Linked DNA regions of Peterkaempfera bronchialis. The protein of the gene in region 1 interacts with the protein of each later gene in a pairwise test. Links are inferred from orthologs where the notes say so. Each region holds a gene or a part of one and is shown on either strand. Other genes may lie near its edges.

What was found.
Region 2: the proteins of rplL (region 1) and dnaE interact in binary tests that used the Escherichia coli proteins (3 or more experiments, as listed by UniProt). The link is inferred for Peterkaempfera bronchialis from one-to-one orthologs.

Annotation. Positions count from the first base shown.
Region 1 is NZ_CP031264.1:2,756,786-2,770,055, reverse strand. What follows is about bases 10,493-13,270. They hold rplL (50S ribosomal protein L7/L12), read left to right. Parts: upstream 10,493-11,578; coding sequence 11,579-11,962; downstream 11,963-13,270. Other genes in these bases: rpoB (DNA-directed RNA polymerase subunit beta), read left to right, coding at 12,677-13,270; rplJ (50S ribosomal protein L10), read left to right, coding at 10,930-11,493; C7M71_RS12090 (LolA-like protein), read left to right, coding at 10,493-10,589. In the rest of the region: C7M71_RS12150 (TetR/AcrR family transcriptional regulator), read left to right, coding at 1-32; C7M71_RS12145 (DHA2 family efflux MFS transporter permease subunit), read left to right, coding at 140-1,555; C7M71_RS12140 (UDP-N-acetylmuramate dehydrogenase), read left to right, coding at 1,653-2,708; C7M71_RS12135 (adenosine deaminase), read right to left, coding at 2,782-3,819; C7M71_RS12130 (pyridoxal phosphate-dependent aminotransferase), read right to left, coding at 3,958-5,217; preprotein translocase subunit SecE, read left to right, coding at 5,646-5,948; transcription termination/antitermination protein NusG, read left to right, coding at 6,126-7,004; C7M71_RS12110 (hypothetical protein), read left to right, coding at 7,121-7,345; rplK (50S ribosomal protein L11), read left to right, coding at 7,490-7,924; rplA (50S ribosomal protein L1), read left to right, coding at 8,008-8,730; C7M71_RS12095 (hypothetical protein), read left to right, coding at 8,866-9,675; more of C7M71_RS12090, read left to right, coding at 9,747-10,492. UniProt on the Escherichia coli protein: The binding site for several of the GTPase factors involved in protein synthesis (IF-2, EF-Tu, EF-G and RF3). Is thus essential for accurate translation.
Region 2 is NZ_CP031264.1:1,364,833-1,379,366, reverse strand. Bases 6,609-10,650 are described here. They hold dnaE (DNA polymerase III subunit alpha), read left to right. Parts: upstream 6,609-6,916; coding sequence 6,917-10,450; downstream 10,451-10,650. Other genes in these bases: C7M71_RS05985 (DUF5707 domain-containing protein), read right to left, coding at 10,560-10,650. Also shown: C7M71_RS06030 (CocE/NonD family hydrolase), read left to right, coding at 1-827; C7M71_RS06025 (ABC transporter permease), read left to right, coding at 860-1,735; C7M71_RS06020 (mechanosensitive ion channel family protein), read right to left, coding at 1,743-2,864; C7M71_RS06015 (dienelactone hydrolase family protein), read left to right, coding at 2,992-3,612; C7M71_RS06010 (hypothetical protein), read right to left, coding at 3,686-4,213; C7M71_RS06005 (hypothetical protein), read left to right, coding at 4,374-4,928; C7M71_RS06000 (DsbA family protein), read right to left, coding at 4,894-5,673; C7M71_RS05995 (hypothetical protein), read right to left, coding at 5,752-6,477; more of C7M71_RS05985, read right to left, coding at 10,651-11,342; C7M71_RS05980 (NYN domain-containing protein), read left to right, coding at 11,631-12,839; C7M71_RS05975 (ABC transporter ATP-binding protein), read left to right, coding at 12,975-13,943; C7M71_RS05970 (ABC transporter permease), read left to right, coding at 13,952-14,534. UniProt on the Escherichia coli protein: DNA polymerase III is a complex, multichain enzyme responsible for most of the replicative synthesis in bacteria. This DNA polymerase also exhibits 3' to 5' exonuclease activity. The alpha chain is the DNA polymerase catalytic subunit.

The DNA.
Region 1 (13,270 bases):
TCTGGGCCGGGCTCGATCCCGACTGTCTCTGATCCATCCGTTCCATCCGTTCCGTCCGATCCAGCCGACAGGGGCCCGGCGGGCCTCCGTCTGTCCGCAGAAGTTATTGATCAATAACTAATCCAGGGGGAAACCACCCATGCGCACCACGCGCACCGCGATCTGGGCGCTGGTCATCACCAGCGTCGCCGGCTTCATGGCCGCCCTCGACAACCTCGTCGTCACCACCGCCCTCCCCGCCATCCGCAAGGACCTCGGCGGCGGCCTGGAGGAGCTGGAGTGGACCGTCAGCGCCTACACCCTGACCTTCGCGGTGCTGCTGATGACCGGCGCCGCCCTCGGCGACCGCTTCGGCCGCCGCCGTATGCTCCTCATCGGCGTGGCCGTCTTCACCGCCGGATCCGCAGCCGCCGCCCTCGCCCCCGGCATGGGCGAACTCATCGCCGCCCGCGCCCTCCAGGGCGTCGGCGCGGCGCTCCTGATGCCGCTCACCCTCACCCTGCTCACCGCCGCCGTCCCCGCCGAGCGCCGTGGCCTGGCGTACGGCATCTGGGGCGCCGTCAACGGTCTGGCCGTCGCCACCGGCCCGCTGATCGGCGGCACCGTGGTCGAGCACATCTCCTGGCAGTGGATCTTCTGGCTGAACGTCCCGGTCGGCCTCGTCCTGCTGCCGCTCGCCCGGCTCCGCCTCGCCGAGAGCCACGGCCCGGCCGGCCGACTGGACATCCCCGGCACCCTGCTGGCCAGCGCCGGTCTCTTCGGCATCGTCTACGCCCTGGTCCGGGGCAACTCCGACGGCTGGACCAGCGCCCCCGTCCTCTCCGGCCTGATCGCCGGCGGCGCGCTGCTGGCCGCCTTCGTCGGCTGGGAACTGCGCAGCGCTGTCCCCATGCTCCCCATGCGGCTCTTCCGCAGCCGCGCCTTCAGCGCCGTCAACGCCGCCAGCCTGCTGATGTTCCTCGGCATGTTCGGCTCGATCTTCCTGCTCAGCCAGTTCCTCCAGGGCGTCGGCGGCTACACCCCGATGCAGGCCGGAATCCGGATGCTGCCCTGGACCGCCATGCCGATGCTGGTCGCGCCCATCGCCGGCATCCTCAGCGACCGCATCGGCGGTCGGCCCGTGGTCGCCACCGGACTCGCCCTCCAGGCCCTGGGCCTGGCCATGTTCGCCCTGGTGGTCGCGCCCGGCGTCTCCTACGCCGCGCAGGTGCCCGCGCTGATCGTCTGCGGGGTCGGCATGGCGCTCTTCTTCGCCCCCACCGCCAACCTGGTGATGACCAGCGTCCGCCCCGAGGAGCAGGGCATCGCCTCCGGCGCCAACAACGCCCTGCGCGAACTCGGCGGGGCCCTCGGTGTGGCCGTGCTCTCCTCCGTCTTCGCCGCCCGTGGCGGCTACACCTCCGCCCAGTCCTTCACCGACGGCCTGGTCCCCGCCCTGTGGACCGGTGCCGGCGCCATCGCCCTGGCCGCCGTCGCCGCGCTGCTGGTGCCGCGCAGGCGGCCCGCCGCCCCGGCCGAGGCGGGCCGGGAGCCCGTCCTGGAACCGGTCGCCTGAGCCCCCGCCGACCACTCTGCCGACCACTCTGCCGTCCACCCTGCCGCCGCCCCGCTCCGTCCTGAGCGGGGCGGCGGCGTGCCCGTACGCTGTTCCCGTGCAGGTACTCCAGGACGCCCCGCTCGCCCCGCTGACCACCTTCCGCCTCGGCGGCCCGGCCCGTCGGCTGGTCACCGCCACCACCGACGCCGAGGTCGTCGAGACCGTACGGGCCGCCGACCGCGCCGGGGAACCGCTGCTGCTGCTGGGCGGCGGCTCCAACCTGGTCATCGGCGACAAGGGGTTCGACGGCACCGCACTGCGCATCGCCACCACCGGCTTCACCGTCGACGGCACCGTGCTGGAGCTGGCGGCCGGCGAGGTCTGGACCGACGCCGTCGCCCGCACCGTCGAGCTGGGCCTGGCCGGGATCGAGTTCCTGGCCGGTATCCCCGGCTCAGCCGGTGCCACCCCGGTCCAGAACGTCGGCGCATACGGCCAGGAGGTCTCCGCCACCGTCACCGAGGTCGTCGCCTATGACCGGCGGGCCGAGCAGACCGTCACCCTCCCGGGCGCCGAGTGCGGCTTCTCCTACCGGAACAGCCGCTTCAAGGCCGACCCCGGCCGGTATGTGGTGCTCCGGGTGCGGTTCGGCCTGGAGGACGCGGGTGGGCTCTCCGCGCCGGTGAAGTACGCGGAGGTCGCCCGCACGCTCGGCGTGGAGCAGGGCGCGCGGGTGCCGCTCGGCACCGCCCGCGAGACCGTGCTGGCGCTGCGGGCCGGGAAGGGCATGGTGCTCGACCCGGACGACCATGACACCTGGTCGGCGGGGTCCTTCTTCACCAACCCGATCCTGGACGGGGCCGCGTACGCCGCCTTCCTCGACCGGGCCCGCGACCGGCTCGGCCCCGACACCGCCCCGCCCGCCTACCCGGCCGGCGACGGGCTGACGAAGACGTCGGCGGCCTGGCTCATCGACCGGGCCGGCTTCACCAAGGGCTGGGGCTCCGGCCCGGCCCGCATCTCCACCAAGCACACCCTGGCCCTGACCAACCGGGGCCGGGCCACCACCGAGGATCTGCTGGCGCTGGCCCGTGAGGTGCGGGACGGGGTGTGGGGGGTGTTCGGGGTGGAGCTGGTGTGTGAGCCGGTGATGGTGGGCGTGGAGTTGTGAGGCCGGGCCACTACCGAGGATCTGCTGGCGCTGGCCCGTGAGGGCGGGGGCCTGCCGGCGCCGGCCCCCGCCTTCAGGAGACCAGCCAGGCGTCGATCTCGGCCAGCAGCCGGGCCCGTACGTCGTCCGGGGCGCGGGAGGACCGGACCGACTGGCGGGCCAGTTCGGCCAGCTCGGCGTCGGTGAAGCCATGGGCGTCCCGGGCCAGGTCGTACTGGGCGACCAGCCGGGCCCCGAAGAGCAGCGGGTCGTCCGCGCCCAGCGCCATCGGCACCCCCGCGTCGAAGAGCCGGCGCAGCGGCACGTCCTCGGGCTTCTCATAGACGCCGAGCGCCACATTGGACGCCGGGCAGACCTCGCAGGTGATCTGCCGGTCGGCCAGCCGCCGCATCAGCCGCTCGTCTTCCGCCGCCCGCACCCCGTGCCCGATGCGGCCAGCGCCGAGGTCGTCCAGGCAGTCGCGGACGCTCTCCGGCCCGGACAGCTCCCCGCCGTGCGGCGCGGCCAGCAGCCCGCCCCGCCGGGCGATGTCGAAGGCCCGGTCGAAGTCGCGGGCCAGTCCGCGCCGCTCGTCGTTGGAGAGGCCGAACCCGATCACGCCCTGGTCGGCGTAGCGGACCGCCAGCCGGGCCAGCGTTCGGGCGTCCATGGGGCTGCGCATCCGGTTGGCCGCGACCAGCACCCTGATCCCCACCCCGGTGGCCTCGGAGGCGTCCCGCACCGCGTCCAGGATGAGCTCCAGCGCCGGGATCAGACCGCCCAGCCGGGGAGCGTACGACGTGGGGTCCACCTGGATCTCCAGCCAGCGGGAGCCCTCCGCCCGCTCGTCCTCCGCCGTCTCCCGGACCAGCCGCCGGATGTCGTCCTCGTCGCGCAGCACCGACCGGGCCATGTCGTACAGCCGCTGGAAGCGGAACCAGCCGCGCTCATCGGTCGCCCGCAGCCTCGGCGGCTCGCCGGAACTCAGCGCTTCGGGGAGGTGCACTCCGTGCTTGGCGGCCAGTTCCCGCAGCGTCGAGGGGCGCATGGAACCGGTGAAGTGCAGATGGAGGTGGGCCTTGGGGAGCAGCCGTACGTCGCGTGCGGAGGCGGAGGAGTGCAGGTGGTCCATTGGGAGATTCTGCCGCGTGCGCGCCCGCAGCGGACACCGATCCCGCGCAACGAGCCGCACAACACCAGCGCAACAACCCGTACGGCAAAGCGTCGGGGCCCGTCGCCACGGCGACGGGCCCCGAACGGAAGCACGGTGTCAGTCGCGCGCCTCGCCCAGCAGCTTCTGCACCCGGGAGACGCCCTCCACCAGGTCGTCGTCGCCCAGCGCATACGACAGCCGCAGATAGCCGGGCGTGCCGAACGCCTCGCCGGGCACCACCGCGACCTCGGCCTCGTCCAGGATCAGCGCGGCCAGCTCGATGGAGCTCTGCGGCCGCTTGCCGCGGATCTCCTTGCCCAGCAGCGCCTTCACCGACGGGTAGGCGTAGAAGGCGCCCTCCGGCTCGGGGCAGGTGACGCCGTCGATCTCGTTGAGCATCCGCACGATGGTGCGGCGGCGGCGGTCGAAGGCGGTCTTCATCGCGTCCACCGCCGACAGGTCGCCGCTCACCGCCGCCAGCGCCGCCGCCTGGGCGACATTGCTGACGTTGGAGGTGGCGTGCGACTGGAGGTTGGTCGCGGCCTTGACGACGTCCTTGGGCCCGATCAGCCACCCCACCCGCCAGCCGGTCATGGCGTACGTCTTGGCGACGCCGTTGACCACGATGCACCGGTCGGCCAGCTCGGGCACCAGCACCGGCAGCGAGTGGAACTCGGCCTCGCCGTAGACCAGGTGCTCGTAGATCTCGTCGGTGAGCACCCAGAGGCCGTGCTCCACGGCCCAGCGGCCGATCGCCTCCGCCTCGGCGCGGGAGTAGACGGCGCCGGTGGGGTTGGACGGGGAGACGAAGAGCAGCACCTTGGTGTGCTCGGTGCGGGCCGCCTCCAGCTGCTCCACGGAGACCTTGTAGCCGGTGGTCTCGTCGGCGACGACATCCACCGGGACGCCGCCGGCCAGCCGGATGGACTCCGGGTAGGTGGTCCAGTACGGCGCGGGGACGATGACCTCGTCGCCCGGGTCCAGGATCGCGGCGAACGCCTCGTAGATGGCCTGCTTGCCGCCATTGGTGACCAGCACCTGCGCCGGGTCCACCTGCCACCCCGAGTCGCGGAGGGTCTTCTCCGCGATGGCCTTCTTGAGCTCGGGCAGGCCGCCGGCCGGGGTGTAGCGGTGGAACCTGGGGTCGCGGCAGGCCAGCACCGCGGCCTCGACGATGTAGTCCGGGGTCGGGAAGTCCGGCTCGCCGGCCCCGAAGCCGATCACCGGGCGGCCGGCCGCCTTGAGGGCCTTGGCCTTGGCGTCCACCGCCAGGGTCGCGGACTCCGCGATGGCACCGATGCGGGCCGAGACCCGGCGGTCGGCGGGCCGCGCGGCGGGGTCGGACTGGGGAGCAGGGTGGGGGGAAGCAGCGCTCATGTCTGCATGGTCGCAGAATCGCCCCCGCCCCGGCACGGCGGTTTCAGCATGCGTGCACGCGCGGGTGAAGGCGGCTCGCGAGGGGCAGCGCCGCTGGTCCGGGCGGCGGTTGATCGGCAAAAAGTTCGACGTGGCGGCCCAGAGCCCGTACACTCGTCGCTCGATGGCAACCCGTCACCGCAGATGGCTCGCGTACCCCACGCAGCGGCTCGGATGCGGTAGGTTGGTGGTCATCTCGGCGCCGCAAGGTTCCGAAGGGCTATAGCTCAATTGGTAGAGCACTGGTCTCCAAAACCAGCGGTTGGGGGTTCGAGTCCCTCTGGCCCTGCTGCTTGATCCGCGCCGAGCCCGCGCGCTCCACCCGAGCGTGCGGGCTTGATGCGGAGAGGGCTCCGACAGCACTGCGACCGGATTTCAGGTGAGGACGAGTGACGGAGACCACGGGCTCCACCGCGACGCCTGAGCGTGGCCGTCCCGAGGAAGAGCCGAGCGAGCTGCCCTCTCGCCGCGACCGCAAGCGCGCCGCGAAGAAGGACAGGAAGGGCGTCTTCGCCCGCCTCGCCCTCTTCTACCGCCAGATCATCGCGGAGCTGCGCAAGGTCGTCTGGCCTACCCGCAACGACCTGGTGACCTACACCACCGTGGTGATCGTCTTCGTGGTGGTCATCATGGCGATCGTTTCGGGCCTCGACTGGAGCTTCGCCAAGCTCAGCTTCTTGGTCTTCGGCTGAGTCGCCGCGACCGCGTCATCGGCACCGATCGGACAATCCCGCTACCGTTGACTCGGTACTGTTGAGGTCCGAGCCGTACACGGACGCTGTTCGCATCGATCTGATTCGAGGACTGGACAGGAGAAGGAAACGGCGCGGAACCGTTCCATCTCTCATCTCCAGGAAGAAGCAGCCACCGTGTCTGAGTCCCCCCTGTACGACGCCGACGAGACCGTCCGCGCGGCGGACGACGCCGTGGAGCGCGACGCGGCCTCCTCGGCCGAGGCCGAGGGCGACACCGCGGAGCAGATCGTCGACGCGGCCGATGCGGACGTGGACGAGGTCGAGGCTGCCGAGGCCGAGGCGGGCGCCCCGGCCGAGGAGGCCGCGCTGCACGTCACCGACGACGCCGAGTCCGAGGCCCAGGAGGCCTTCGAGGGCGGCGCCGAGGAGGCTGAAGAAGCCGAGGACGTGGACCCCGTCGCCAAGTTCCGCGAGGAGCTGCGGCTCGCTCCCGGCGAGTGGTACGTCATCCACACCTACGCGGGCTATGAGAACCGCGTGAAGGCCAACCTGGAGCAGCGCGCCGTCTCGCTGAACGTCGAGGAGTACATCTACCAGGCCGAGGTGCCCCAGGAAGAGGTCGTCCAGATCAAGAACGGCGACCGCAAGACCATCCGCCAGAACAAGCTCCCCGGCTATGTCCTGGTGCGGATGGACCTCACCAACGAGTCCTGGGGCGTGGTCCGCAACACTCCCGGTGTCACCGGCTTCGTGGGCAACGCCTACGACCCGTACCCGCTGACCCTGGACGAGGTCGTCAAGATGCTCGCCCCCGACGTGGAGCGCGCTGCGGCCAAGGAGGCCGGCAAGCCCTCCCCGTCCCGCCCGGTCGAGGTCCAGGTGCTGGACTTCGAGGTGGGCGACTCGGTCACCGTCACCGACGGCCCCTTCGCCACCCTCCAGGCGACCATCAACGAGATCAACCCCGACTCCAAGAAGGTCAAGGGCCTGGTCGAGATCTTCGGTCGGGAGACCCCGGTCGAGCTCTCCTTCGACCAGATCCAGAAGAACTAGCCGTACCAAGGCCCCGAAGGAGCCCCCGGCCGACGGTTTCCCGTCGGCCGGGGGCTCCTTCATGCCTTCGGGGGGAGCGCTACGCTTTCCCTTTCCGTCGGGGAGGGGACAGGCACATGCAGAATCCGTTCAGGGATGGTGGGCCGCTCGACAGGGCGAGGCCGGTGATGTCCTTGCTGCTCGCCATTGCGCTCCTGGTCAGCGGCATGGCGAACCACCGGAACGGCGCCTCGCTGCTGTGGCCGGTGGTGGGTGCCCTGCTGGTGCTGTGGGCGCTGTACGCCCTCTACCGCGACCTGCTCCGCCACCGGCGTTTTGGGCCAGGCGCCGGTTCACGTTAGTCTGGTGCGATGTGTGTGCGTGACCCGGGCAGTGTCCCGTACCCCGCACACACTGCCACCCAAGGCCCTGACGGCCGCTCCTGACGCCTGGCAGCATCCGGCGCGGCGTGTCGGGAAACACCTCTCAGAAGGACCCGGAGAGACATGCCTCCCAAGAAGAAGAAGGTCACGGGGCTCATCAAGCTCCAGATCAACGCCGGCGCCGCCAACCCGGCGCCGCCGGTCGGCCCCGCGCTGGGCCAGCACGGCGTCAACATCATGGAGTTCTGCAAGGCGTACAACGCCGCCACCGAGTCGCAGCGCGGCATGGTGGTGCCGGTGGAGATCACGGTCTACGAGGACCGTACCTTCACGTTCGTCACCAAGACTCCGCCGGCCGCCAAGCTGATCCTGAAGGCCGCGGGCGTGGACAAGGGCTCCGGCGAGCCGCACAAGACCAAGGTCGCCAAGATCACCCGCGACCAGGTCCGTGAGATCGCCACCACCAAGATGCCCGACCTGAACGCCAACGACCTGGACCAGGCCGAGAAGATCATCGCCGGCACCGCCCGGTCGATGGGCGTCACCGTCGAGGGCTGAACCTCCCCCGAGGTTCGTTCCCTGTGGTAGGGCCCGCGCTGGCCCGCAGCCACCACGACTCCGTACAAGACTCAGGAGCAGCAGTGAAGCGCAGCAAGGCTCTGACTGCCGCGGCCGCCAAGATCGACCGCGAGCGTCTCTACGCCCCCCTGGAGGCCATCCGCCTCGCCAAGGCGACCTCCACCACCAAGTTCGACTCGACCGTCGAGATCGCCATGCGCCTGGGTGTCGACCCGCGCAAGGCCGACCAGATGGTCCGCAGCACCGTGAACCTGCCGCACGGCACCGGCAAGACCGCTCGGGTCCTGGTCTTCGCGACCGGTGAGCGTGCGGCGGCCGCGGAGGCTGCGGGCGCCGACATCGTGGGCGCCGACGAGCTGATCGACGAGGTGTCGAAGGGCCGTCTGGACTTCGACGCCGTCGTCGCCACCCCGGACCTCATGGGCAAGGTCGGCCGCCTGGGCCGGGTGCTCGGTCCCCGTGGCCTGATGCCGAACCCGAAGACCGGCACCGTGACCCCGGACGTGGCCAAGGCCGTGACCGAGATCAAGGGCGGCAAGATCGAGTTCCGCGTCGACAAGCACTCGAACCTGCACTTCATCATCGGCAAGTCGTCCTTCTCCGACGAGCAGCTCGTCGAGAACTACGCCGCCGCCCTTGAGGAGGTGCTGCGGGCCAAGCCGTCCGCCGCCAAGGGCCGCTACATCAAGAAGGCCACCGTGTCGACCACCATGGGCCCCGGCGTCCCGGTCGACCCGAACCGCACCCGGAACCTTCTCGTGGAGGAGGACCCCGCGGCGGTCTGACGCCTGCGGTCCGACCCCCCGGGGAAACCTGTCGGCGGGCCCGCACTCCTGGTCATCAGGGGTGCGGGCCCGCTGTCGTTCCGGGCTCGGTAGAGTCCGGGACTGACGCCGCTCCGGGACCGACCGAGGACATCCATGCGCCGTATACGCACCGCTGTCGCCGTAGCCGCCGCTGCGGCGCTCCTCGGCGGTGCCACGGCCTGCGGCGGGGACGGGGGCCGGGAGCGGACGCCGCAGGAGGCGTTCCAAGCCTCGGCGAAGGTCATGGCGGCGGCCGGAGCTGCCAAGGTCGCCCTGGTGCGGCAGGACCCGGCGGACGGCCCGAGCAGCGGCAGCGGGGTGCTCTCCTGGGGGAGCAAGCCCGCCCTGGACCTGGTACTGGACCGGGGGTCCGGCGAGGTCGCCGTGCGGACCCTGGACGGAGTGGTCTACCTGGGGGCCGACGCCGCGCAGACGGTGCGGATGGGCGGCCGGCGGTGGATGAAGTTCGACCCCGAGAAGTCCTCGGGCGGCAACTCGGAGGCGGCCGGGTACTCGACCTGGAGCGAGCAGCTCGACCCGGTGTCCGACCTGGCCGCCCTGGCGGAGGTGGGCACGCTCCAGCGGCTGGGTGAGGAGAGGCTGGGCGACGTCCACACCGTCCACTACCGGGGCACCGCGACGATCCGCGCCCTGGTGGGGGCGACCGGCGACCTCACGGCCGCACAGCGGGTCTCGGTGCTCGGGGCCTATCTGCGGCAGGGCGCCACCAGTGTCACCGCCGACATCTGGATCAACGACAAGGACGAGGTCGTGCAGGAGCGGAAGACCTGCAAGGTCGCCAAGGGGGAGGCGATCACCTCGACCCGCTACTCCGAGATCGGCACCGAGGTGAACATCCAGGCTCCGCTGCCGGACGACACCTTCGACCTCGCGGACGCCGACCCCGGGAACGCAACCGGCTGAGCCGGGGCCCGGCACTACCGGAAGGCGCGGTCCGAAGGGAGAGCGCGGTCCGCAAACCGAGGGGGAGCCCTGTGCAGCAGCGCCGCCTGAGAGCCGCCGGCACCGTCGCGGTGCTGGCCGCCGCCGCCTGCTCCCCCGCAGCCGGGGCGGGCTCGCCGAAGACCGCCGAGCCCGCCCCGGCTGCGGTGCTCGACCTGGTCGGCCGGAACGCCGCCGCGGCCGGTACCGCCCGGGTCTCCATGACGATGCGCATCCCGGGCATCAGCGGGGCCTTCACCGTCGACGGCGTGATGGGGTGGGGCGACCAGATCGGCATGGACATCCAGTACGGCGGCAACGAGGCCATGAAGGGGCTGGACCCGGACGGCTCGGTGCACGCGGTGGCCAAGGGGGCGACCATCTACTACGAGCTGCACGGCCCGGCGATCAGCCGGTTCGGCGGCAAGCACTGGATGAGGATGGACCTGTCCGCCGGGACGGGCGCCCAGGGCGGCGGCGCCACGGAGGCGCAGCTCTACCAGGACCCGTCGGCCGTCGCCAAGGCCCTTACGGCCTCCGGCGACCTCAGGGAGGTCGGCAAGGAGACCGTCGCCGCCGCCGAGACCACCCGCTACTCCGGCTCGGTGCCGGTGGCGAAGCTGGTCGCCGCCGGCTCCGGACTCACCGCGCAGCAGCGGAAGCGCCTGCTCAGGGCGTTGCAGGCGGCGGGCATCGGCGACACCGCCGTCGACCTCTGGGTGGACGCCGAGCAGCTGCCGGTCCGGGTGGTCCGGACGACGCCCACCGAGCAGGGCACCATGACCGTGACGACCGACTTCGCCGACTACGGGACGCCGCTCAAGGTCACCGTCCCACCGGCCTCCGACACGGCGGACCTGGTCGATCTGATGAAGAAGCTGAAGGCGCAGGGCTGACCGGCCGGCTCGGCGCGCGGCCCCTGAGGGGCGATTTGCCCGGGGCCGCCCCCGTCACCTACGCTGTGGCTTGCCAAAGACCGCTGGTTGTCGCCGTGTGCCCGCGAGGGTGCCATGGCGGCCGAAGGATCTGCGAACGAAGTGCAGACGGCCTGCGCAGGTGTGACTGGAGCTTGATCTCCGGCTTCCCCGTGAAGCCGTCGAGATCGCCGCGAGCCCCGTGCGCCTGCGCGCCGGGGCTCTTCTCGTTCTCCCAGCCCCCTTCCTGCGGGACCGGCGCACCAGGTCGACTCTCGAACGGTCGGCCGAGCATCGACATCACGGAAGGAGGCGTAAGCCTATGGCGAGGCCCGACAAGTCTGCCGCTGTCGCGGAGCTCACGGACAAGTTCCGCAGCTCCAACGCGGCCGTGCTGACCGAGTACCGCGGTCTGACCGTGGCGCAGCTCAAGACGCTGCGCCGTTCGCTGGGTGAGAACGCCCAGTACGCCGTGGTGAAGAACACGCTGACCAAGATCGCTGCCAATGAGGCCGGGATCACCGAGCTGGACGACCTGTTCGCGGGTCCGACGGCTGTGGCCTTCGTCACCGGTGACCCGGTGGAGTCGGCCAAGGGTCTGCGTGACTTCGCCAAGGAGAACCCGGCTCTCATCATCAAGGGCGGTGTCCTTGACGGCAAGGCGCTGTCCGCCGATGAGATCAAGAAGCTCGCGGACCTCGAGTCCCGCGAGGTGCTGCTCGCCAAGCTGGCGGGTGGCCTGAAGGCGTCCATGGCCAAGGCCGCGGCGACCTTCCAGGCCCCGCTCACGAAGTTCGCCCGCACCGCGGACGCGCTTCGCAGCAAGGTCGAGCAGGGCGGTGCCGGTACGCCGGCTCCCGCCGCCGAGGACGCGGCCGCCGAGTAGTCGGCAGGCTCACGCCTCGCAGCGGGCCCGTACGCCCGCCGTTATGTACATCCGGCACCCGCCGAATTAGTGGAAGGACGCCATCATGGCGAAGCTGTCGCAGGACGAGCTGCTCGAGGTCTTCGGTGAGATGACCCTGATCGAGCTCTCCGAGTTCGTGAAGGCCTTCGAGGAGAAGTTCGACGTCGAGGCCGCCGCCCCGGTCGCCGTGGCCGGCATCGCCGCCGCTGCCGCCCCGGCCGAGGCCGCCGAGGAGCAGGACGAGTTCGACGTCATCCTCGAGTCCGCCGGTGACAAGAAGATCCAGGTCATCAAGGAGGTCCGCAGCCTGACCTCGCTCGGCCTGAAGGAGGCCAAGGACTTGGTGGACGGCACCCCGAAGCCGGTCCTGGAGAAGGTCAAGAAGGAGGACGCGGAGAAGGCCAAGGCTGCCCTTGAGGCCGCCGGCGCCAAGGTCACCGTCAAGTGACCCTGGTCTCCTGACCGCAGTCTGCTGCGCCGCCCCTCGCGGGCGGTGGGCCGGGGCGGCCACCCGAACGGGTGGCCGCCCCGGCCTTTTCGCTTCGATGGCGCAGTGTGTTCCGGCGAACGGGGTCGGATGCTCGGCTCTGTCGGCGGGGCCCGGTAGGGTGAGCGCTGTTGTCGCCGCACCGCCCTCACCACGGGTTCTCTGCCGGCACAGCAGCGCCGTCGGGCGGCGTTCGCGGAGGTCTCCGCGGCATCCGGCCCTTGACGAACCGCACGCATCGCGCGATTCTCAGGTCGCGCGTTCACTCCGTACGGCCCGCGATGCATGAACCGGGCTCGTGACGGGAAGTGAACACGGCGTGAGATGTATGGCTTCGTGAGGGGCCGTACGACAGGCAGGAACCGCCCTGCGGACCGCCCCGACGGGGGCGGTCGGCATGAGGGAGGGGAGTCTCCGATTCGGTCTCCGAATCAGAGCTGGACAGCAGTGTGCCGAATGGCTACACTGTCCCTTTGCGCTGCCTGTTAGCTGCTCCGTGACTCGTCGCCCGGAGTTCGCACTGCCCTGAACAGGGGCGGCACCCCGTCCGAGCACCCGTTCCGACCAGGAGAAACCTCCTGCCGGAAGAGGTCTCGCAACGGCGGGGGCGCCGGTCCTGCGAAGGTCGGGCCCGGTACGCGCGTAGTGAGTCCGAGCCCTCGGAAGGACCCCCTCTTGGCCGCCTCGCGCAACGCCTCGAACAACTCCGCCTCCACCGCACCCCTGCGTGTCTCCTTCGCGAAGATCCGCGAGCCTCTCGAGGTACCGAACCTCCTCGCCCTGCAGACCGAGAGCTTCGACTGGCTGCTCGGCAACGCCGCGTGGAAGGCACGGGTCGAGGCTGCTCTCGCGAACGGACACGACGTCCCCACCAAGTCCGGCCTCGAGGAGATCTTCGAGGAGATCTCGCCGATCGAGGACTTCTCCGGCTCCATGTCGCTGACCTTCCGCGACCACCGTTTCGAGCCGCCGAAGAACTCCATCGACGAGTGCAAGGAGCGCGACTTCACCTTTGCCGCGCCGCTCTTCGTCACCGCCGAGTTCACCAACAACGAGACCGGCGAGATCAAGTCGCAGACGGTCTTCATGGGCGACTTCCCGCTCATGACCAACAAGGGCACCTTCGTCATCAACGGCACCGAGCGTGTCGTGGTGTCCCAGCTGGTCCGCTCGCCGGGCGTCTACTTCGACTCCACGCTCGACAAGACCTCCGACAAGGACGTCTTCTCCGCCAAGGTCATCCCGTCGCGCGGTGCCTGGCTGGAGATG
Region 2 (14,534 bases), 1.4 Mb from region 1 along the record:
TCGGCCCCAACGGGGCGGGCAAGACCACCACCCTGCGGATGCTGATGGGCCTCATCCGCCCCGACCGGGGCACCGTCCGGATCTTCGGGCACGCGGTGCGCAGCGGTGCGCCGGTGCTCTCCCGGGTCGGCGCCTTCGTGGAGGGCGCAGGCTTCCTGCCGCACCTCACCGGCCGCGACAATCTGCGGCTGTACTGGCAGGCCACCGGCCGCCCCGCCGAGGACGCGCACCTCGCCGAGGCGCTGGAGATCGCCGGTCTGGGGGAGGCGCTGGACCGGCCGGTGCGCACCTACTCCCAGGGCATGCGGCAGCGCCTGGCCATCGCCCAGGCCATGCTGGGCCTGCCCGAGCTGCTCATCCTGGACGAGCCCACCAACGGCCTTGACCCGCCGCAGATCCGCGAGATGCGGGAGGTGCTCATCCGCTATGCCGCCACCGGGCGGACCGTGATCGTCTCCAGCCATCTGCTCTCCGAGGTCGAGCAGAGCTGCACCCATCTGGTGGTGATGGACCGGGGCCGACTGGTCACCGCCGGGGCCGTCGCCGACATCGTCGGCGCGGGCGACCTGCTGCTGGTCACCATCCCGGAGAGCGGCCCCGACGCGCTGGACGCCGACGGCCGCGCGGTCGCCGCCGAGAAGGTCGCCGCGCTGGACGGGGTGGCCTCGGCCGAGCCCGCCGACGGCGGCCTGCTGATCCGCCTCGGGGACCTCCCGGCGCACCGGCTGCTGGCCGAACTGGTGCGGCTCGGCATCCCGGTGGAGCGGGTCGGACCGCACCGCCGCCTGGAGGACGCCTTCCTCTCCCTGATCGGAGGACCCGCGTGAGCACCGTACCGCCGCCCCCGGCGGGCCCCCATGTGCCGCCGCTGGGCCGTCCGCAGGCCCCCGACGCCGGGCACGCCCCCGGCTATCTGCCGCGCCGCACCCTGCCCTTCCGGGTGGAGGCGGTACGGCAGCTGCGCCGCCGCCGCACCCTGGTGATGGCGGCGGTGCTGGCCGGGCTGCCGCTGGTGCTGCTGGCCGCGTTCGCCCTCGGCGGCGGCCCCGACGGGGAGCGGGGCCGGGCCACCCTGATCGACACCGCCACCGCCTCCGGCGCCAACTTCGCCGTCACCGCGCTCTTTGTCTCCACCGGCTTTCTGCTGGTCATCCCGGTGGCGCTGTTCTGCGGTGACACGGTGGCGGCGGAGGCGGGCTGGTCCTCGCTGCGCTATCTGCTGGCTGCCCCGGTGCCGCGCACCCGGCTGCTGGCCGCCAAGCTCGCCGTGGGGCTGGCCTTCAGCGCCGCCGCGATGGTGCTGCTGCCCGCCGTGGCGCTCGCCGTCGGCACCGCCGCCTACGGCTGGGGCGATCTGCGGCTGCCCACCGGCAGCACCCTGGCGGCGGGCTCGGCGCTGCCCCGGCTGGCTATCGTGGTGCTGTATCTGCTGCTCTCCCAACTCGCCACCGCCGGGCTGGCGTTCTGGCTCTCCACCGCCACCGACGCCCCGCTCGGCGCGGTCGGCGGCGCGGTCTTCCTCACCATCGTCGGCAGTGTGCTGGACGCGGTCACCGCGCTCGGCGACTGGCGCGAGCTGCTGCCCGCGCACTGGCAGTACGCCTGGGCGGACGCCCTGCAACCGCAGCTGGAGTGGGGCGGCATGATCAGGGGGACGGCGGTGTCCGCCTCGTACGGCGTGGTGCTGCTGGCGCTCGCCTTCCGTGGCTTCCGGGGCAAGGACGTGGTCTCCTGACGGCTCGTCAGGATTCCTTCTTGGCCAGGGAGACGGCGGGTCGGGGTGCCGGCGGGGGCGCGTCGGACGGCGACCAGGCCGCCCGGTCCAGGGTCTTCAGGGTCGCCGCCGCCGAGGTGGCGACCCGGGGCAGCGCCTCCGGGTGGTGGTCCCGCACATACCCCAGCAGATGCTCGCGCACGGCGCAGCGCAGCGTGAAGACGTCGTCCGCGTCGCGGGCCGTCATCAGGGCCCGTACCAGCACCGTGGTCGGGGTGGTGTCGGTGACCAGCAGCGACCAGCCCTGCCGGTCCCAGAGCGCACTGGCGTCCAGATAGCGCTTGAGCTCGGCGCGCAGCTCGGCGATCGGGGCGGCGTGGTCCAGGTGCAGCAGCACCGTGCCGGTCATCCGGGGGTCCTTGCGCGACCAGTTCTCGAACGGGCGGCCGGTGAAGTACGAGACCGGCATCACCACCCGGCGCTGGTCCCAGGTGGCCAGCACCAGGTAGGTGAGGGTGATCTCCTCCACCTCGCCCCGCTCGCCGTCCACCACCACCACGTCACCGATCCGCACCATGTCGCCGAAGGCGATCTGCAACCCGGCGAAGAGGTTGCCCAGCGTCGACTGCGCGGCGATGCCCGCCACCACGCCGATCACTCCGGCCGACGCCAGCAGGCTGGTGCCCGCCGTCCGCGCCTCGGGGAAGGTCATCAGCCCCGAGGCGATGGCCAGCAGCACGATCGCCGCCTGCGTCACCCGCCGGATCAGCCCCACCTGGGTACGGATCCGGCGCACCCGGGAGTCGTCGTCCACGGCGCTCTCATAGCGGCCCACCGCCGTGGTCACCAGCGCGCCGGTCACCCGGACGCCCAGCCAGCCCGAGGCGGCCAGCGCCAGCAGCAGCAGGAGGTGCCGGGTCCCCGGGTACAGCTCCTCCGGCAGCCTGACGGCCGGTACCGCCGCATAGAGCCACACCGCCGCGACCGCCGCCTGGAGCGGCATCCGGCAGCGGCGCAGCAGCGGCAGGGTCCGCGAGCCGGGGCGGCGGCCCAGCGCCCGGCGCAGCAGCCGGTCGGCGACCCAGCCGACCAGGACGGGTACGGCGACCGCGCAGCAGAGCAGGGACAGGGGGCGTATCACGCTCCACATCGTGGTGGACTTCCGTTCCTGGGACGCGGTCTCTCGGGCGAACTCGGACCATCCTGACGGATCGCGCGGCGGCCGGTGACGGCGGACCCCGCGCTGACCGGGACCATGCCGACCGGGATCATGGGGGGTGCACCACCGACCGCACAGCCAGGAAGGCACCCCCGTGGCCCGCATCCTCCTCCTCCACTCCGCCTATGGGCTCCGGCCCGCCGTCCAGGCGGCGGCCGACCGGCTGCGTACGGCCGGCCACGAGGTGCATCTGCCCGACCTCTACGACGGGCGGGTCGTGGACACGGTGGAGGAGGGCATGGCGATCAAGGAGGAGATCGGCACCGAGGAACTGCTCCGGCGGGCGGTGGCGGTCGCCGTCCCGCTGCTGGGGTCGGGCTCGGGCGGCCTGGTCTACGCGGGCTTCTCGCTCGGCGGCGCGCTCGCCCAGAACCTCGCCCTCGCCGACGAGGGCGCCCGTGGCCTGCTGCTCTTCCACGGCACCTCGGACATCCTGGACGAGGCCGCCACCGGCATCCCGGTGCAGCTCCATGTCGCCGAACCCGACCCCTTCGAGACCGAGGACTGGCTGAACGCCTGGTATCTGCGGATGCGCCGGGCCGGGGCCGAGGTCGAGGTCCACCGCTACCACGGCGCCGGCCACCTCTTCACCGACCCAGGCCTGCCCGACTACGACGCCGACGCGGCGGCGCTGGCCTGGGCCGCCGCCCTGGACTTCCTCACCGACCTCGACGCCTGAGCCCCTGGCCCCGCCGCCCGCCGCCCGCCGCCGCGACCGCTTAGGCGGTGTCTGGCGATTCGCGCACTCGCGGCTAGTAGACCGAGATGTGCACATGGTCGAAGTGGTTCCCGGTGATGCTGCCGCGGTCCTCCATGGGCATCCAGCCCCGCTCGGGGTGGCGGCTGGACCAGATGTGCTGCTGGTAGATCACGTACCAGATGCCGTACTCGTCGGCGTGGTCGCGCACCCACCGGACGATGCGGTCGCCGAGCTTCGCCCGGTCGCCGGTGGCCTTGACCCCGGCCGGGCCGAGCATGAAGTCGCAGGCGCGGCCGAGGGGGTGTTCGCCGCCGCCGGCGATGCCGCCGTCCTCGCGGTAGCAGCCGGTGCCGAAGGGGAGCGCGAACTCCTTGGTCACCGCGGCGCGTACGGCGCGCATCCGGGCGGTGACGTGGTCGGGGCCGGTGGGCTGCTCGGGCTGCCAGCGGTCGGCCGTGAGCTGGGCGGCGATGCCCTGGAGCCCGCCGAGCAGGCCCAGGGCGCCGAGTATCAGGACCACGGCGGCGAGTAGCGAGCCGGCGGCCAGCAGTCTCGCCCGGCCCGCACCCTTGGAGGCCATACCGGGCCCACCCCCCGTCTCTCGCCGCGATTCTGACCGATCAACGGCGGAGGCGAGGCGGTTGTGCCCGAATCCGATCGAACAGTTACCACTGATCCCCTGGGGACCAACCAACCAGCCAATCAGCCCGTCCGCCCGGCCCCGGGCGGAGAATGGACCCATGGACGTCCAGCGGCGGCCGGGGGACGCACGCAGGCTCACCTTCGGCCTGCGGATCCTGGTCGCCGTCTGCCTGGCGCTCATCCCCTGGATCGGCTATCTGGCACTGACCCTGCCGGTGCACTATGTCGCCGATCAGTGGCGCTTCGCCTGGGTCGGCTTCGACATCGTGCTGCTCTCCACGCTGGCCGCGACGGCCTGGTTCGGGTGGCGCCGCCGCCAGGTGGTGATCCCGCTGGCCATCGCCACCGCCGTGCTGCTGATCTGCGACGCCTGGTTCGATGTGACGCTCGCGCGCGGCAGCCGGGACTTCTGGACCAGCCTGGCCTTCGCGCTGCTGGTGGAGCTGCCGCTGGCCGGGTACCTGCTGCTGCGGGCCCGCCGACTGCTGCGGGCCACCTTCCGGGCGTCCTGGATCCGGGCGGGGCTGCCGGGGGAGCCGCCGCCGCTGCACCGGGTCCCGCTCTTTGTGGTCGGGACCCGGCGGGAGCGGGAGGAGCCGCCCCGGCAGCCGGGGGCCGCTACCCCGCCAGAGCCTGGTCCACCAGAGCGGTGAACTCGTCCCCGGTGACGGTGGAGCCGTCCTGCTTGACCACGGTCAGAGTCTTGCCGTTGAGCTTGAGCGTCGGGGTGCCGGTGACATCGCTCTTGTAGAAGGCGTCCGCCACCTTCTGCGCCCACGGCTCAAAGCTCTGGTCGCGGACCGCCTTGGTGAAGGCGGCGGTCTTCAGCCCCGGGACCTTGTCGGCCAGTGCCAGCAGCGTGTCGGGGTCGGCGAAGCCGTCGTTGGTCTCCTCGGGCTGGTTGGCGTAGAGCACATCGTGGAACGCCTTGAACTTGGCCGTGCTCTCATTGAGCGCCGCCCCGGCGGCGTTCAGCGCGCTGCGGGAGCCATGGCCGCCCAGGTTGCCGTCCAGGAACGCCCCGAAGTGGTACTCGATCTTGTATGTGCCCTGGTCGGCGAGGGACTGGATGGCCGTACCGGCCGAGTGCTCCAGCCGGGCGCAGATCGGGCAGCGGAAGTCCTCGTAGACCTGGAGGGTCGCCTTGGCGGTGGGCTTGCCGTAGACGACCACCGTGCCGTCGGTGCCGCTGGAGTGCGCGGGCGCCAGATAGGGCTTGTCGGAGGCGGCGCGGTGGCTCTGCACCGCGACGCCTATGCCGGTGCCCGCCGCGACCACCGCCACGGCGGCTATGCCGACGATCAGCTGCTTGCGGCGGCGGTCCCGCCGCACCTGCTCGGCGCGGGCGGCCTGGATGCGCTCGCGGGCGGCGGCGTTCTTCTGCTGGCTGGAGCTCATGGTGATGCGTCCCTGTCGTGTCGGGGGCCGTGGAGTGGGCGCGGCGGCACGGCGGGCCGGAGCCCCGGCGCGGCGGGGTCAGCGGCAGGCCGTGCGGAGCCGGTACGGCGGCCCCCGGCGGACGACGGAGTGCAGCAGCAGCGGCGTGGCCGGTACGGCCGTCCGCCGGGGCGCCCCGGGCGGCGGCGACGGAGCCCGGACGCCGGTGGCGGCCAGCGCGGAGAGCAGCGCCAGCGCGGCCCGCAGCGGGGCGGCGGCCAGCGCGGCGACCGCCCGCAGCAGCCGGAAGGCGGCGGCCTCACCGGCCCGCAGCCACCAGGCGGCGGCCAGCCCGAGCAGCAGATGGGCGGCGAGCACCAGCCAGGGGGCCAGCGCCCCGGCGACCGGTACCTGCGGCGCCCCGGCGGCCGAGGGGGAGGCGCCGCCGCACATCAGCAGCGAACTCACCGAGTGCCAGGGACCCGTGATCGGCCCGCCGCCGGTGGTGGCGTAGCAGGTGGCCTGGCCGGTGGTGAACAGGGTGTCCAGGGCCAGCTCCAGCGGCACCACCAGCGCCGCGATCTGCCCGAAGGAGCGCTCGCGCCGCCCCAGCAGCAGTACCAGCGCGAACGCCCCGGCACCGGCCGCCGCCAGGGTGGGCGCCGGCAGCGGCGCCTGCGACATCAGGGTGTGCGAACCGGCCGACAGCACCAGCACCAGCGCGGCGAAGACCGCCGCCCGGGCTCCGGTGAGCAGCGCCGAGGGGGCGGGGGAGGGGCCGTACCGCCCCTGCCGTCCGCCGCCCGCAGGCCACCCGAGGACCACCGCTGCCTCAGCGCCCCGGGACCGACCCGGCACGGCGGTCGGCGCGGCGAACGGCACGGCGGCCGGCGGCGCGGGCCGTGCGGAGGGGGGCCGCCATGGTGGGTACCTCCGGAGCAGGGTCGGGTCGGTGATCGTCGTACTCCCGGACGAACCATGCCGGTCATTGGTTCCCGGGACGGCGGCACGCCCGGGAATTTCCTCCGCCCGGGAGGAACGCCGCAGGTGCCTGGCGGTGCCCCGAAGGCAGCCCGGAGAGCGGGGCGCCGGGAGTGGCAGGCGGGGATAGACTCTGCTCCCGTGAACGCGTGAGACGTGGTCCGGGCCCTGAGCGGTCCGGGCCTTACCTCGCCCCGGCCCCCGCACACGTTCCGTGCCTGGCCGTCACCCGCGCGCGTCCACCGCCCGACCGACCGCCTGCGATCCCTCCGGAGGCCCTGCTGTGAGCGATTCCTTCGCGCATCTGCATGTCCACACCGAGTACTCGATGCTGGACGGCGCCGCCCGCCTGAAGGAGCTGTTCAAGGAGGTCGAACGGCAGGGCATGACCCATGTCGCGATGACCGACCACGGCAATATGTACGGCGCCGCCGAGTTCCACAAGCAGGCCACCGCCGCCGGCATCACCCCGGTCATCGGCATCGAGGCGTATGTCGCGCCCGAGTCGCGCACCAACCCCAAGCGCATCCTGTGGGGCCAGCCGCACCAGAAGCGCGACGACGTCTCCGCGTCCGGCGCCTACCTCCACAAGACCATCTGGGCCCGCAACAAGCAGGGCCTGCACAACCTCTTCAAGCTGACCTCGCGCTCCTACGCCGAGGGCTGGCTGGTCAAGTGGCCCCGGATGGACAAGGAGATCCTGGCCGAGCACGCGGCCGGCCTGATGGCCTCCACCGGCTGCCCCTCCGGCGAGCTCCAGACCCGGCTGCGCCTCGGCCAGTACGACGAGGCGCTGAAGTCGGCCGCCGAGTACCAGGACATCTTCGGGAAGGACCACTACTTCCTGGAGCTGATGGACCACGGCCTGGACATCGAGAAGCGGGTCCGCGACGGCCTGATCGAGATCGGGAAGAAGCTGGGCATCCCGCCGGTCGTCACCAATGACTCCCACTACACCCGGGAGGAGGACGCCGCCGCGCACGACCTGCTGCTCTGCGTGCAGACCGGCAAGAACCTCTCCGACCCGGACCGCTTCCGGTTCGACGGCACCGGCTACTTCATCAAGTCCGCCGCCGAGATGTACGCCGTCGACTCCTCCGACGCCTGGCAGGAGGGGTGCCGCAACAGCCAGCTGCTGGTCGCCCAGCAGGTCGACACCGCCGGGATGTTCGAGTTCAAGAACCTGATGCCGAGGTTCCCCATCCCGGAGGGGTACGACAGCGAGGAGGCGTTCTTCCGCGCCGAGGTGTGGAAGGGCATGGACCGCCGCTTCCCCGGCGGCTACGACGAGGAGCACCGCAAGCTCGCCGAGTACGAGATGGACACCATCTGCCAGATGGGCTTCCCCGCGTACTTCCTGGTGGTCTCCGACTTCATCCTCTGGGCCAAGGGCCAGGGCATCGCGGTCGGCCCCGGCCGAGGCTCGGCGGCGGGCTCGCTGGTCGCGTTCGCCATGGGCATCACCGACCTCGACCCCATCCCGCACGGCCTGATCTTCGAGCGCTTCCTCAACCCCGAGCGCATCTCGATGCCCGACGTCGACATCGACTTCGACGAGCGCCGGCGCGGCGACGTGATCCGCTATGTCACCGAGAAGTGGGGCTCCGACAAGGTCGCCCAGATCGTCACCTACGGCACCATCAAGGCCAAGGCCGCCATCAAGGACGCCTCCCGGGTGCTCGGCTACCCGTACGCCATGGGCGACCGCATCACCAAGGCCATGCCGCCGGACGTGATGGGCAAGGGCATCCCGCTCTCCGGCATCACCGACTCCGCGCACCCCCGCTACAGCGAGGCCGGCGAGATCCGGGGCCTGTACGAGAACGACCCGGACGTGCGCAAGGTCATCGACACCGCGCGCGGCATCGAGGGCCTGATCCGCCAGCCCGGCGTGCACGCGGCCGGCGTCATCATGTCCGCCGAGACGCTCACCGACCACATCCCGGTGTGGACCAGGCACACCGACGGCGCCGTCATCACCCAGTTCGACTACCCCACCTGCGAGGGGCTCGGACTGCTGAAGATGGACTTCCTCGGCCTGCGCAACCTCACCATCATGGACGACGCCGTCAAGGCGATCGAGAAGAACAAGGGCGAGAAGATCGAGCTGCTCCAGCTCCCGCTGGACAACAAGGCAGCCTATGAACTGCTCGCCCGAGGCGACACCCTCGGCGTCTTCCAGCTCGACGGCGGGCCGATGCGGTCCCTGCTGCGGCTGATGAAGCCCGACAACTTCGAGGACATCTCCGCCGTCCTGGCGCTCTACCGCCCCGGCCCGATGGGCGTCAACTCGCACACCAACTACGCGCTCCGCAAGAACGGGCAGCAGGAGATCACCCCGATCCACCCCGAGCTGGAGGCGCCGCTCAAGGAGGTGCTGGAGCCCACCTACGGCCTGATCGTCTACCAGGAGCAGGTGCAGAAGGCCGCCCAGATCCTGGCCGGCTACTCGCTCGGACAGGCCGACCTGCTGCGCCGGGCGATGGGCAAGAAAAAGAAGGAGATCCTGGAGGCGGAGTTCGTCCCCTTCCAGAAGGGCTGCCGCGAGCGCGGCTACTCCGACGAGGCCATCCAGGCCGTCTGGGACGTGCTGGTCCCCTTCTCCGGCTACGCCTTCAACAAAGCGCACACCGCCGGCTACGGCCTGGTCTCCTACTGGACCGCCTACCTCAAGGCCAACTACCCGGCCGAGTACATGTCGGCGCTGCTCACCTCGGTCAAGGACGACAAGGACAAGTCGGCGGTCTACCTCAACGAGTGCCGCAAGATGGGCATCCAGGTGCTGCCGCCGGACGTCAATGAGTCCGACGCCGAGTTCACCCCGCACGGCAATGACACCGTCCGGTTCGGCCTCACCGCCGTCCGCAACGTCGGCGCCAACGTGGTGGACTCCGTCGTCCGCACCCGCAAGGCCAAGGGCAAGTACACCTCCTTCCCCGACTTCCTGGACAAGGTCGAGTCGGTGGTCTGCAACAAGCGCACCGTCGAATCCCTGATCAAGGCCGGCGCCTTCGACTCCCTGGGCCACACCCGCAAGGGCCTCACCGCCCAGTTCGAGCCGATGATCGACAATGTGGTCGGGGTCAAGCGCAAGGAGGCCGAGGGCCAGTTCGACCTCTTCGGCGGTGACGCGGTGGAGGACGACGGGCCCGGCTTCGGCCTGGACGTGGTCTTCTCCGAGGACGAGTGGGAGAAGTCCTTCCTGCTCACCCAGGAGCGGGAGATGCTCGGCCTCTATGTCTCCTCGCACCCGCTGCACGGCATCGAGCACGTCCTCGCCGACAAGGCCGACTGCGCCGTCGCGGACCTGGCCGAGCGGCCCGACGGGTCCATCCTCACCATCGGCGGCATCATCTCCGGCCTCCAGCGCAAGATGACCAAGCAGGGCAACGCCTGGGCCATCGCCACCGTCGAGGACCTGGCCGGCTCCATCGACTGCATGTTCTTCCCCGCCAGCTACCAGCTGGTCTCCACCCAGCTGGTCGAGGACGCGGTGGTCTTCGTCAAGGGCAAGCTCGACCGGCGCGAGGACGTCCCCCGGCTGATGGGCATGGAGCTGACCGTCCCCGACCTCTCCGACGCCCATGCCGAGGCCCCCGTGGTGATCTCCATCCCCATGGTGAAGATCACCCCGCCGCTGGTCGCCCGGCTCGGCGAGGTGCTCACCCACCACAAGGGCAACACCGAGGTCCGGCTGCGTCTGGAGGGCCACCGCAAGACCACCGTGCTCCGGCTCGACCGGCACCGGGTCACCTCCGACCCGGCGCTCTTCGGCGACCTCAAGCAGTTGCTCGGCCCCTCCTGCCTGGCCGGCTGAGGCCGGGGCCGGTACGACGGCGCGGGCGCCGCACCTCATGGGGTGCGGCGCCCGCGCTTGCCTGCTCTGTGCCCGGTTGCCTCTTGCGCCCGGTTGCCTCCTGGCTGGGTTACTTCTTGAGGGAGACCGTGGCCCCGGCGGAGTTCACCGCGGCGACCGAGCCGTTGCCGGCGAACGCATAGCGCCAGGAGCCCGCAGCCGAGACCTTGGCGGTGGCCTTCACGGCGCCCTTGGCGTCGGCCTTGACCGTCTTCACGGCCTTCCAGGCCGTGGTGCCGGACTTGCGGAACTGGAGGGTCACGGACTGCTTGCCGTAGTTCACCACCTTGCCGGACTTCCAGTCGGCGGCCTTCAGCTGACCGGTGACGGTGATGGTGCTGTTCTTCTTCACCGACTTCGCCGAAGCCTTCGCGGTGAGCGACGCCTGGCGCTTGAAGGTGAACGACGTCGCCTTCGGGGCGAAGGTCGTGCCGCCGTCCTTCGCGGTGACCTGGACGGCCACGTACCAGCGGCCGGCGCCGAGGTTGTCGCCGAGGTCGGCGTGCGAGTTGATCGATTCCTTGTAGGTGCAGACCGAGGTGGTGGCCGAGGTGGCCTTGCAGGTGGCGGCGGCACCCTCGTCGGCGACATCGGACGCCTTCGGGGCGAAGTCCGGAACCATGGCCGGCCACGGCATGAGCTTGACGCCCTTGATGCCGGACTCGTCGGTGACGGTCACCGACGCCGTCCAGGTCTTGGTGGTCTTCGGGCCGAGGACCAGCGAGGAGACCACGGCCTTGGTGATCTTCGGGGCGGGGTTGCCGGCCGCAGTGGCCGCAGAGGCCGCCGGAGCGGCCAGGACGCCCAGAGCAAGGGCGCCGATCAGAACCGGCGCCACGCTACGCATACGCATGATGCTCCATTGGTGAGACCCCCGGCAGGGCCGAGAATCTTGGCAGGGAACACCTTTATAGAACCCTCACATGACGCCGAAGCCGCGATGGTCCCCCATCCGCTGGACGGTGACAAGATCACCGCATGGCCGTCATCCAAACGTGATCGAGTGAATCAAGATCCATCGGCGCGGTTCACCGCCCGAACCCCGGGTATGGACTCTGAACGGTGAGCCGCCGACCGCGCCACCCGGATCCTGCGTACGCGGGCCCGGCTCCGGCCGAGCCGAACGGGAAGAGGTGTGGAAGTGGACCGCTGCGTCGTCCTCGTGGACGCCGGATACCTGCTCGGCGCCGCAGCCAGCCTGCTGGCCGGAGAGGCATCCCGGTCCCGGATCACCGTCGACCACACCGACCTGATCGGCTCCCTGCGCGAGCGCGCCGAGGCCGAGACCGGGCTGCCGCTGCTGCGCATCTACTGGTTCGACGCCGCCCCCGACCGCCGCCCCATGCCCGAGCACCGGCGGCTGCGGGTGATGCCCCGGGTCACCGTCCGGCTCGGCGCCCTCACCAGAGCCGACGGCCGCTGGGTGCAGAAGGGCGTGGACGCCGCCATGCACGCCGAACTCTCCGAACTCGCCCGCAACCGCGCCTGCGCCGATGTCGTCCTGGTCACCGGCGACGGCGACCTGCTGCCCGGCATGATGTCCGCCAAGGAGCACGGCGTCGCCGTCCACCTCTGGGCCGTCCAGGCCGCCGACGGCGACTTCAACCAGTCCGAGGACCTGGTCGCCGAGGCCGACGAACGCCGGGTGCTCGACCGGGAGTGGATCACCCGCTGGGTCCGCGCCCGGGATCTCGCCGCCGCCTGCCCGCCGGCCGGTCCCCGCCCCGAGATCGCCAAGATCCTCTCCGCCCCGCCCGCCCAGCAGCCCGCCGCCCCCGCCACCCCCGAGGGCGAACCGGCCCGGCCGCGCCCCGAGGAGGCCCCGGCGCCCGCCGCCCACAAGACCGTGCCCACCCCCAAGGACCTCGCCGGCCGCGCCGCCTCCGCGGCCCCGGCCGCCACCCCCGCCGGGCAACCCCAGCAGCCGCACGCCGCCGTGCTGCGCTGGTCCTCCGACCGGGGCTGGGTCGAACGGCCCGGCGACGCCCCCTCGCCCGGCGACTCCCTGCCCACCCTCGCCCAGGTCACCAACGCCGAGCAGCGCTGGGCCGACCGCGAGGAGGACATCACCGCCATCGGCGGCGACCCGCACGAGGTCGGCCAGGTCTTCGCCCGCCGCTGGACCGAGCGGCTCGGCGACCCCGAGCGGCTCACCGTGCTCTGGACCGAGTACCCGCGCATCCCGCACCGGGTCGACGGCGAACTGCTGCGCTACGCCGCCCGCTTCGGCCTGCTCGCCCACAAGGACGACCAGATCGACGAACACGACCGCTATGCCATCCGGGCCGGGTTCTGGCGCGAACTGGCCACCCGGGTACCCGGCGGCGAGGTCGTCTCCGTGGACGACTGACCGACCCGTTTCCCCTTCCGCCCCCCGTCCGGCGTAGAGTCGTCAACCGTGAGTACGGGCACCACACATGTCCCCGGCCGGTGACGGGTGACGACACAGAGACCACAGCAGGCGCGGCAGACCCCTGACCGCACCCTGGCCGACCCGTGCTGCACCGTACGCGGCCTGGTCAAGACCTACCGCACCGGCCGCGGCACCCGGGCCGCCGAGGTGCGCGCCAACGACGCCGTCTCACTCGACGTCCGGCGCGGCGAGATCTTCGGCCTGCTCGGACCCAACGGCGCCGGCAAGTCCACCCTGGTCCGGCAGCTGACCGGCCTGCTGCGCCCCGACACCGGCGCCATCGACATCCTCGGCCACGACATCGTGCGCCACCCCGAGCGCGCCTCCCGGCTGCTCGGCTACCTCGGCCAGGAGTCCACCGCGCTGGACGAACTCACCGTGGCCCTCGCCGCCGAGACCACCGGCCGACTGCGCGGCCTGCCCGCCCGGCAGGCCCGCGCCGAACGCGACGCCGTGCTCGCCGAACTCGGCCTGGAACCGCTGGCCGGCCGCCCCATCGGCCGACTCTCCGGCGGCCAGCGGCGGCTGGCCTGCTTCGCCGCCGCCCTGGTGGGGGAGCGACCGCTGCTGGTCCTGGACGAGCCCACCACCGGCATGGACCCCGTCGCCCGGCGGGCCGTCTGGGCCGCCGTGGACCGCCGCCGCAGCCAGCACGGCACCACCGTGCTGCTGGTCACCCACAACGTCATCGAGGCCGAGACCGTCCTCGACCGGGTCGCCGTCCTCGACGCCGGCCGGGTCATCGCCTGCGACACCCCGGGGCAGCTCAAGGCCCTGGTGGACGGCCGCGTCCGGCTGGACCTGGTCTGGCGCACCGAGACCGCCCCCGACCTGCCGGCCCTCGCCGCCGCCGCCGGACGCGCCCAGATCTCCGGCCGCCGCTGGACCCTGCGCACCACCCCCGAGGAGGCCAGGGAACTGGTCGCCGCCGTCACCTCCGGGCCGGCCTTCGCCGCGCTCGACGACTTCACCCTCGCCACGCCCAGCCTTGAGGACGCCTACCTCGAACTGGGCGGCCGACAAGGAGGGCTGGCCGAGTGACCGCATCCATGGAGGCCGCCGCGCCCGAGGCGCCCGCCGCAGCGGCAGCCGCCGCGCCCGCCGCGGTTCCCGCCGCCGCCCCGCTGGCCCCCCGGGTCCGGCTGCTGCCCGCCCTGGGCGCCGTCTACCGGGCCCAGCTGTCCCGCGCCCGGGTCGCCCGGATGCCGCTGCTCTTTGTGGCGACCTTCCAGTCGCTGGGCATCCTGGTGATGATGCGGGGCGTCGTGGACTCCGGCGACAACGCCTCGGCGCGGGCGGTGGTCGCCGGGTCCAGCGTGCTGGTCGTCGCCTTTGTGGCGCTCAACCTGCTGGCCCAGTACTTCGGCCGGCTCCGCGCCACCGGCGGCCTGGACCACTACGCCACCCTGCCGGTGCCGCCCGCCGCCGTGGTCCTGGGCGCGGCCGGCGCCTACGCCTCCTTCACTCTCCCCGGCACCCTGCTCACCGCGGCGGCCGGGGCGGCCATGTTCGGCCTGCCCTGGGCCAACCTCTGGATCCTGCTGGCCGTGGTGCCGCTCGCCGGGGCCGCGCTCTCGGGGCTGGGCGCGGTCTGCGGGCTGCTCGCACCGCGCCAGGAGATCGCGACCCTGC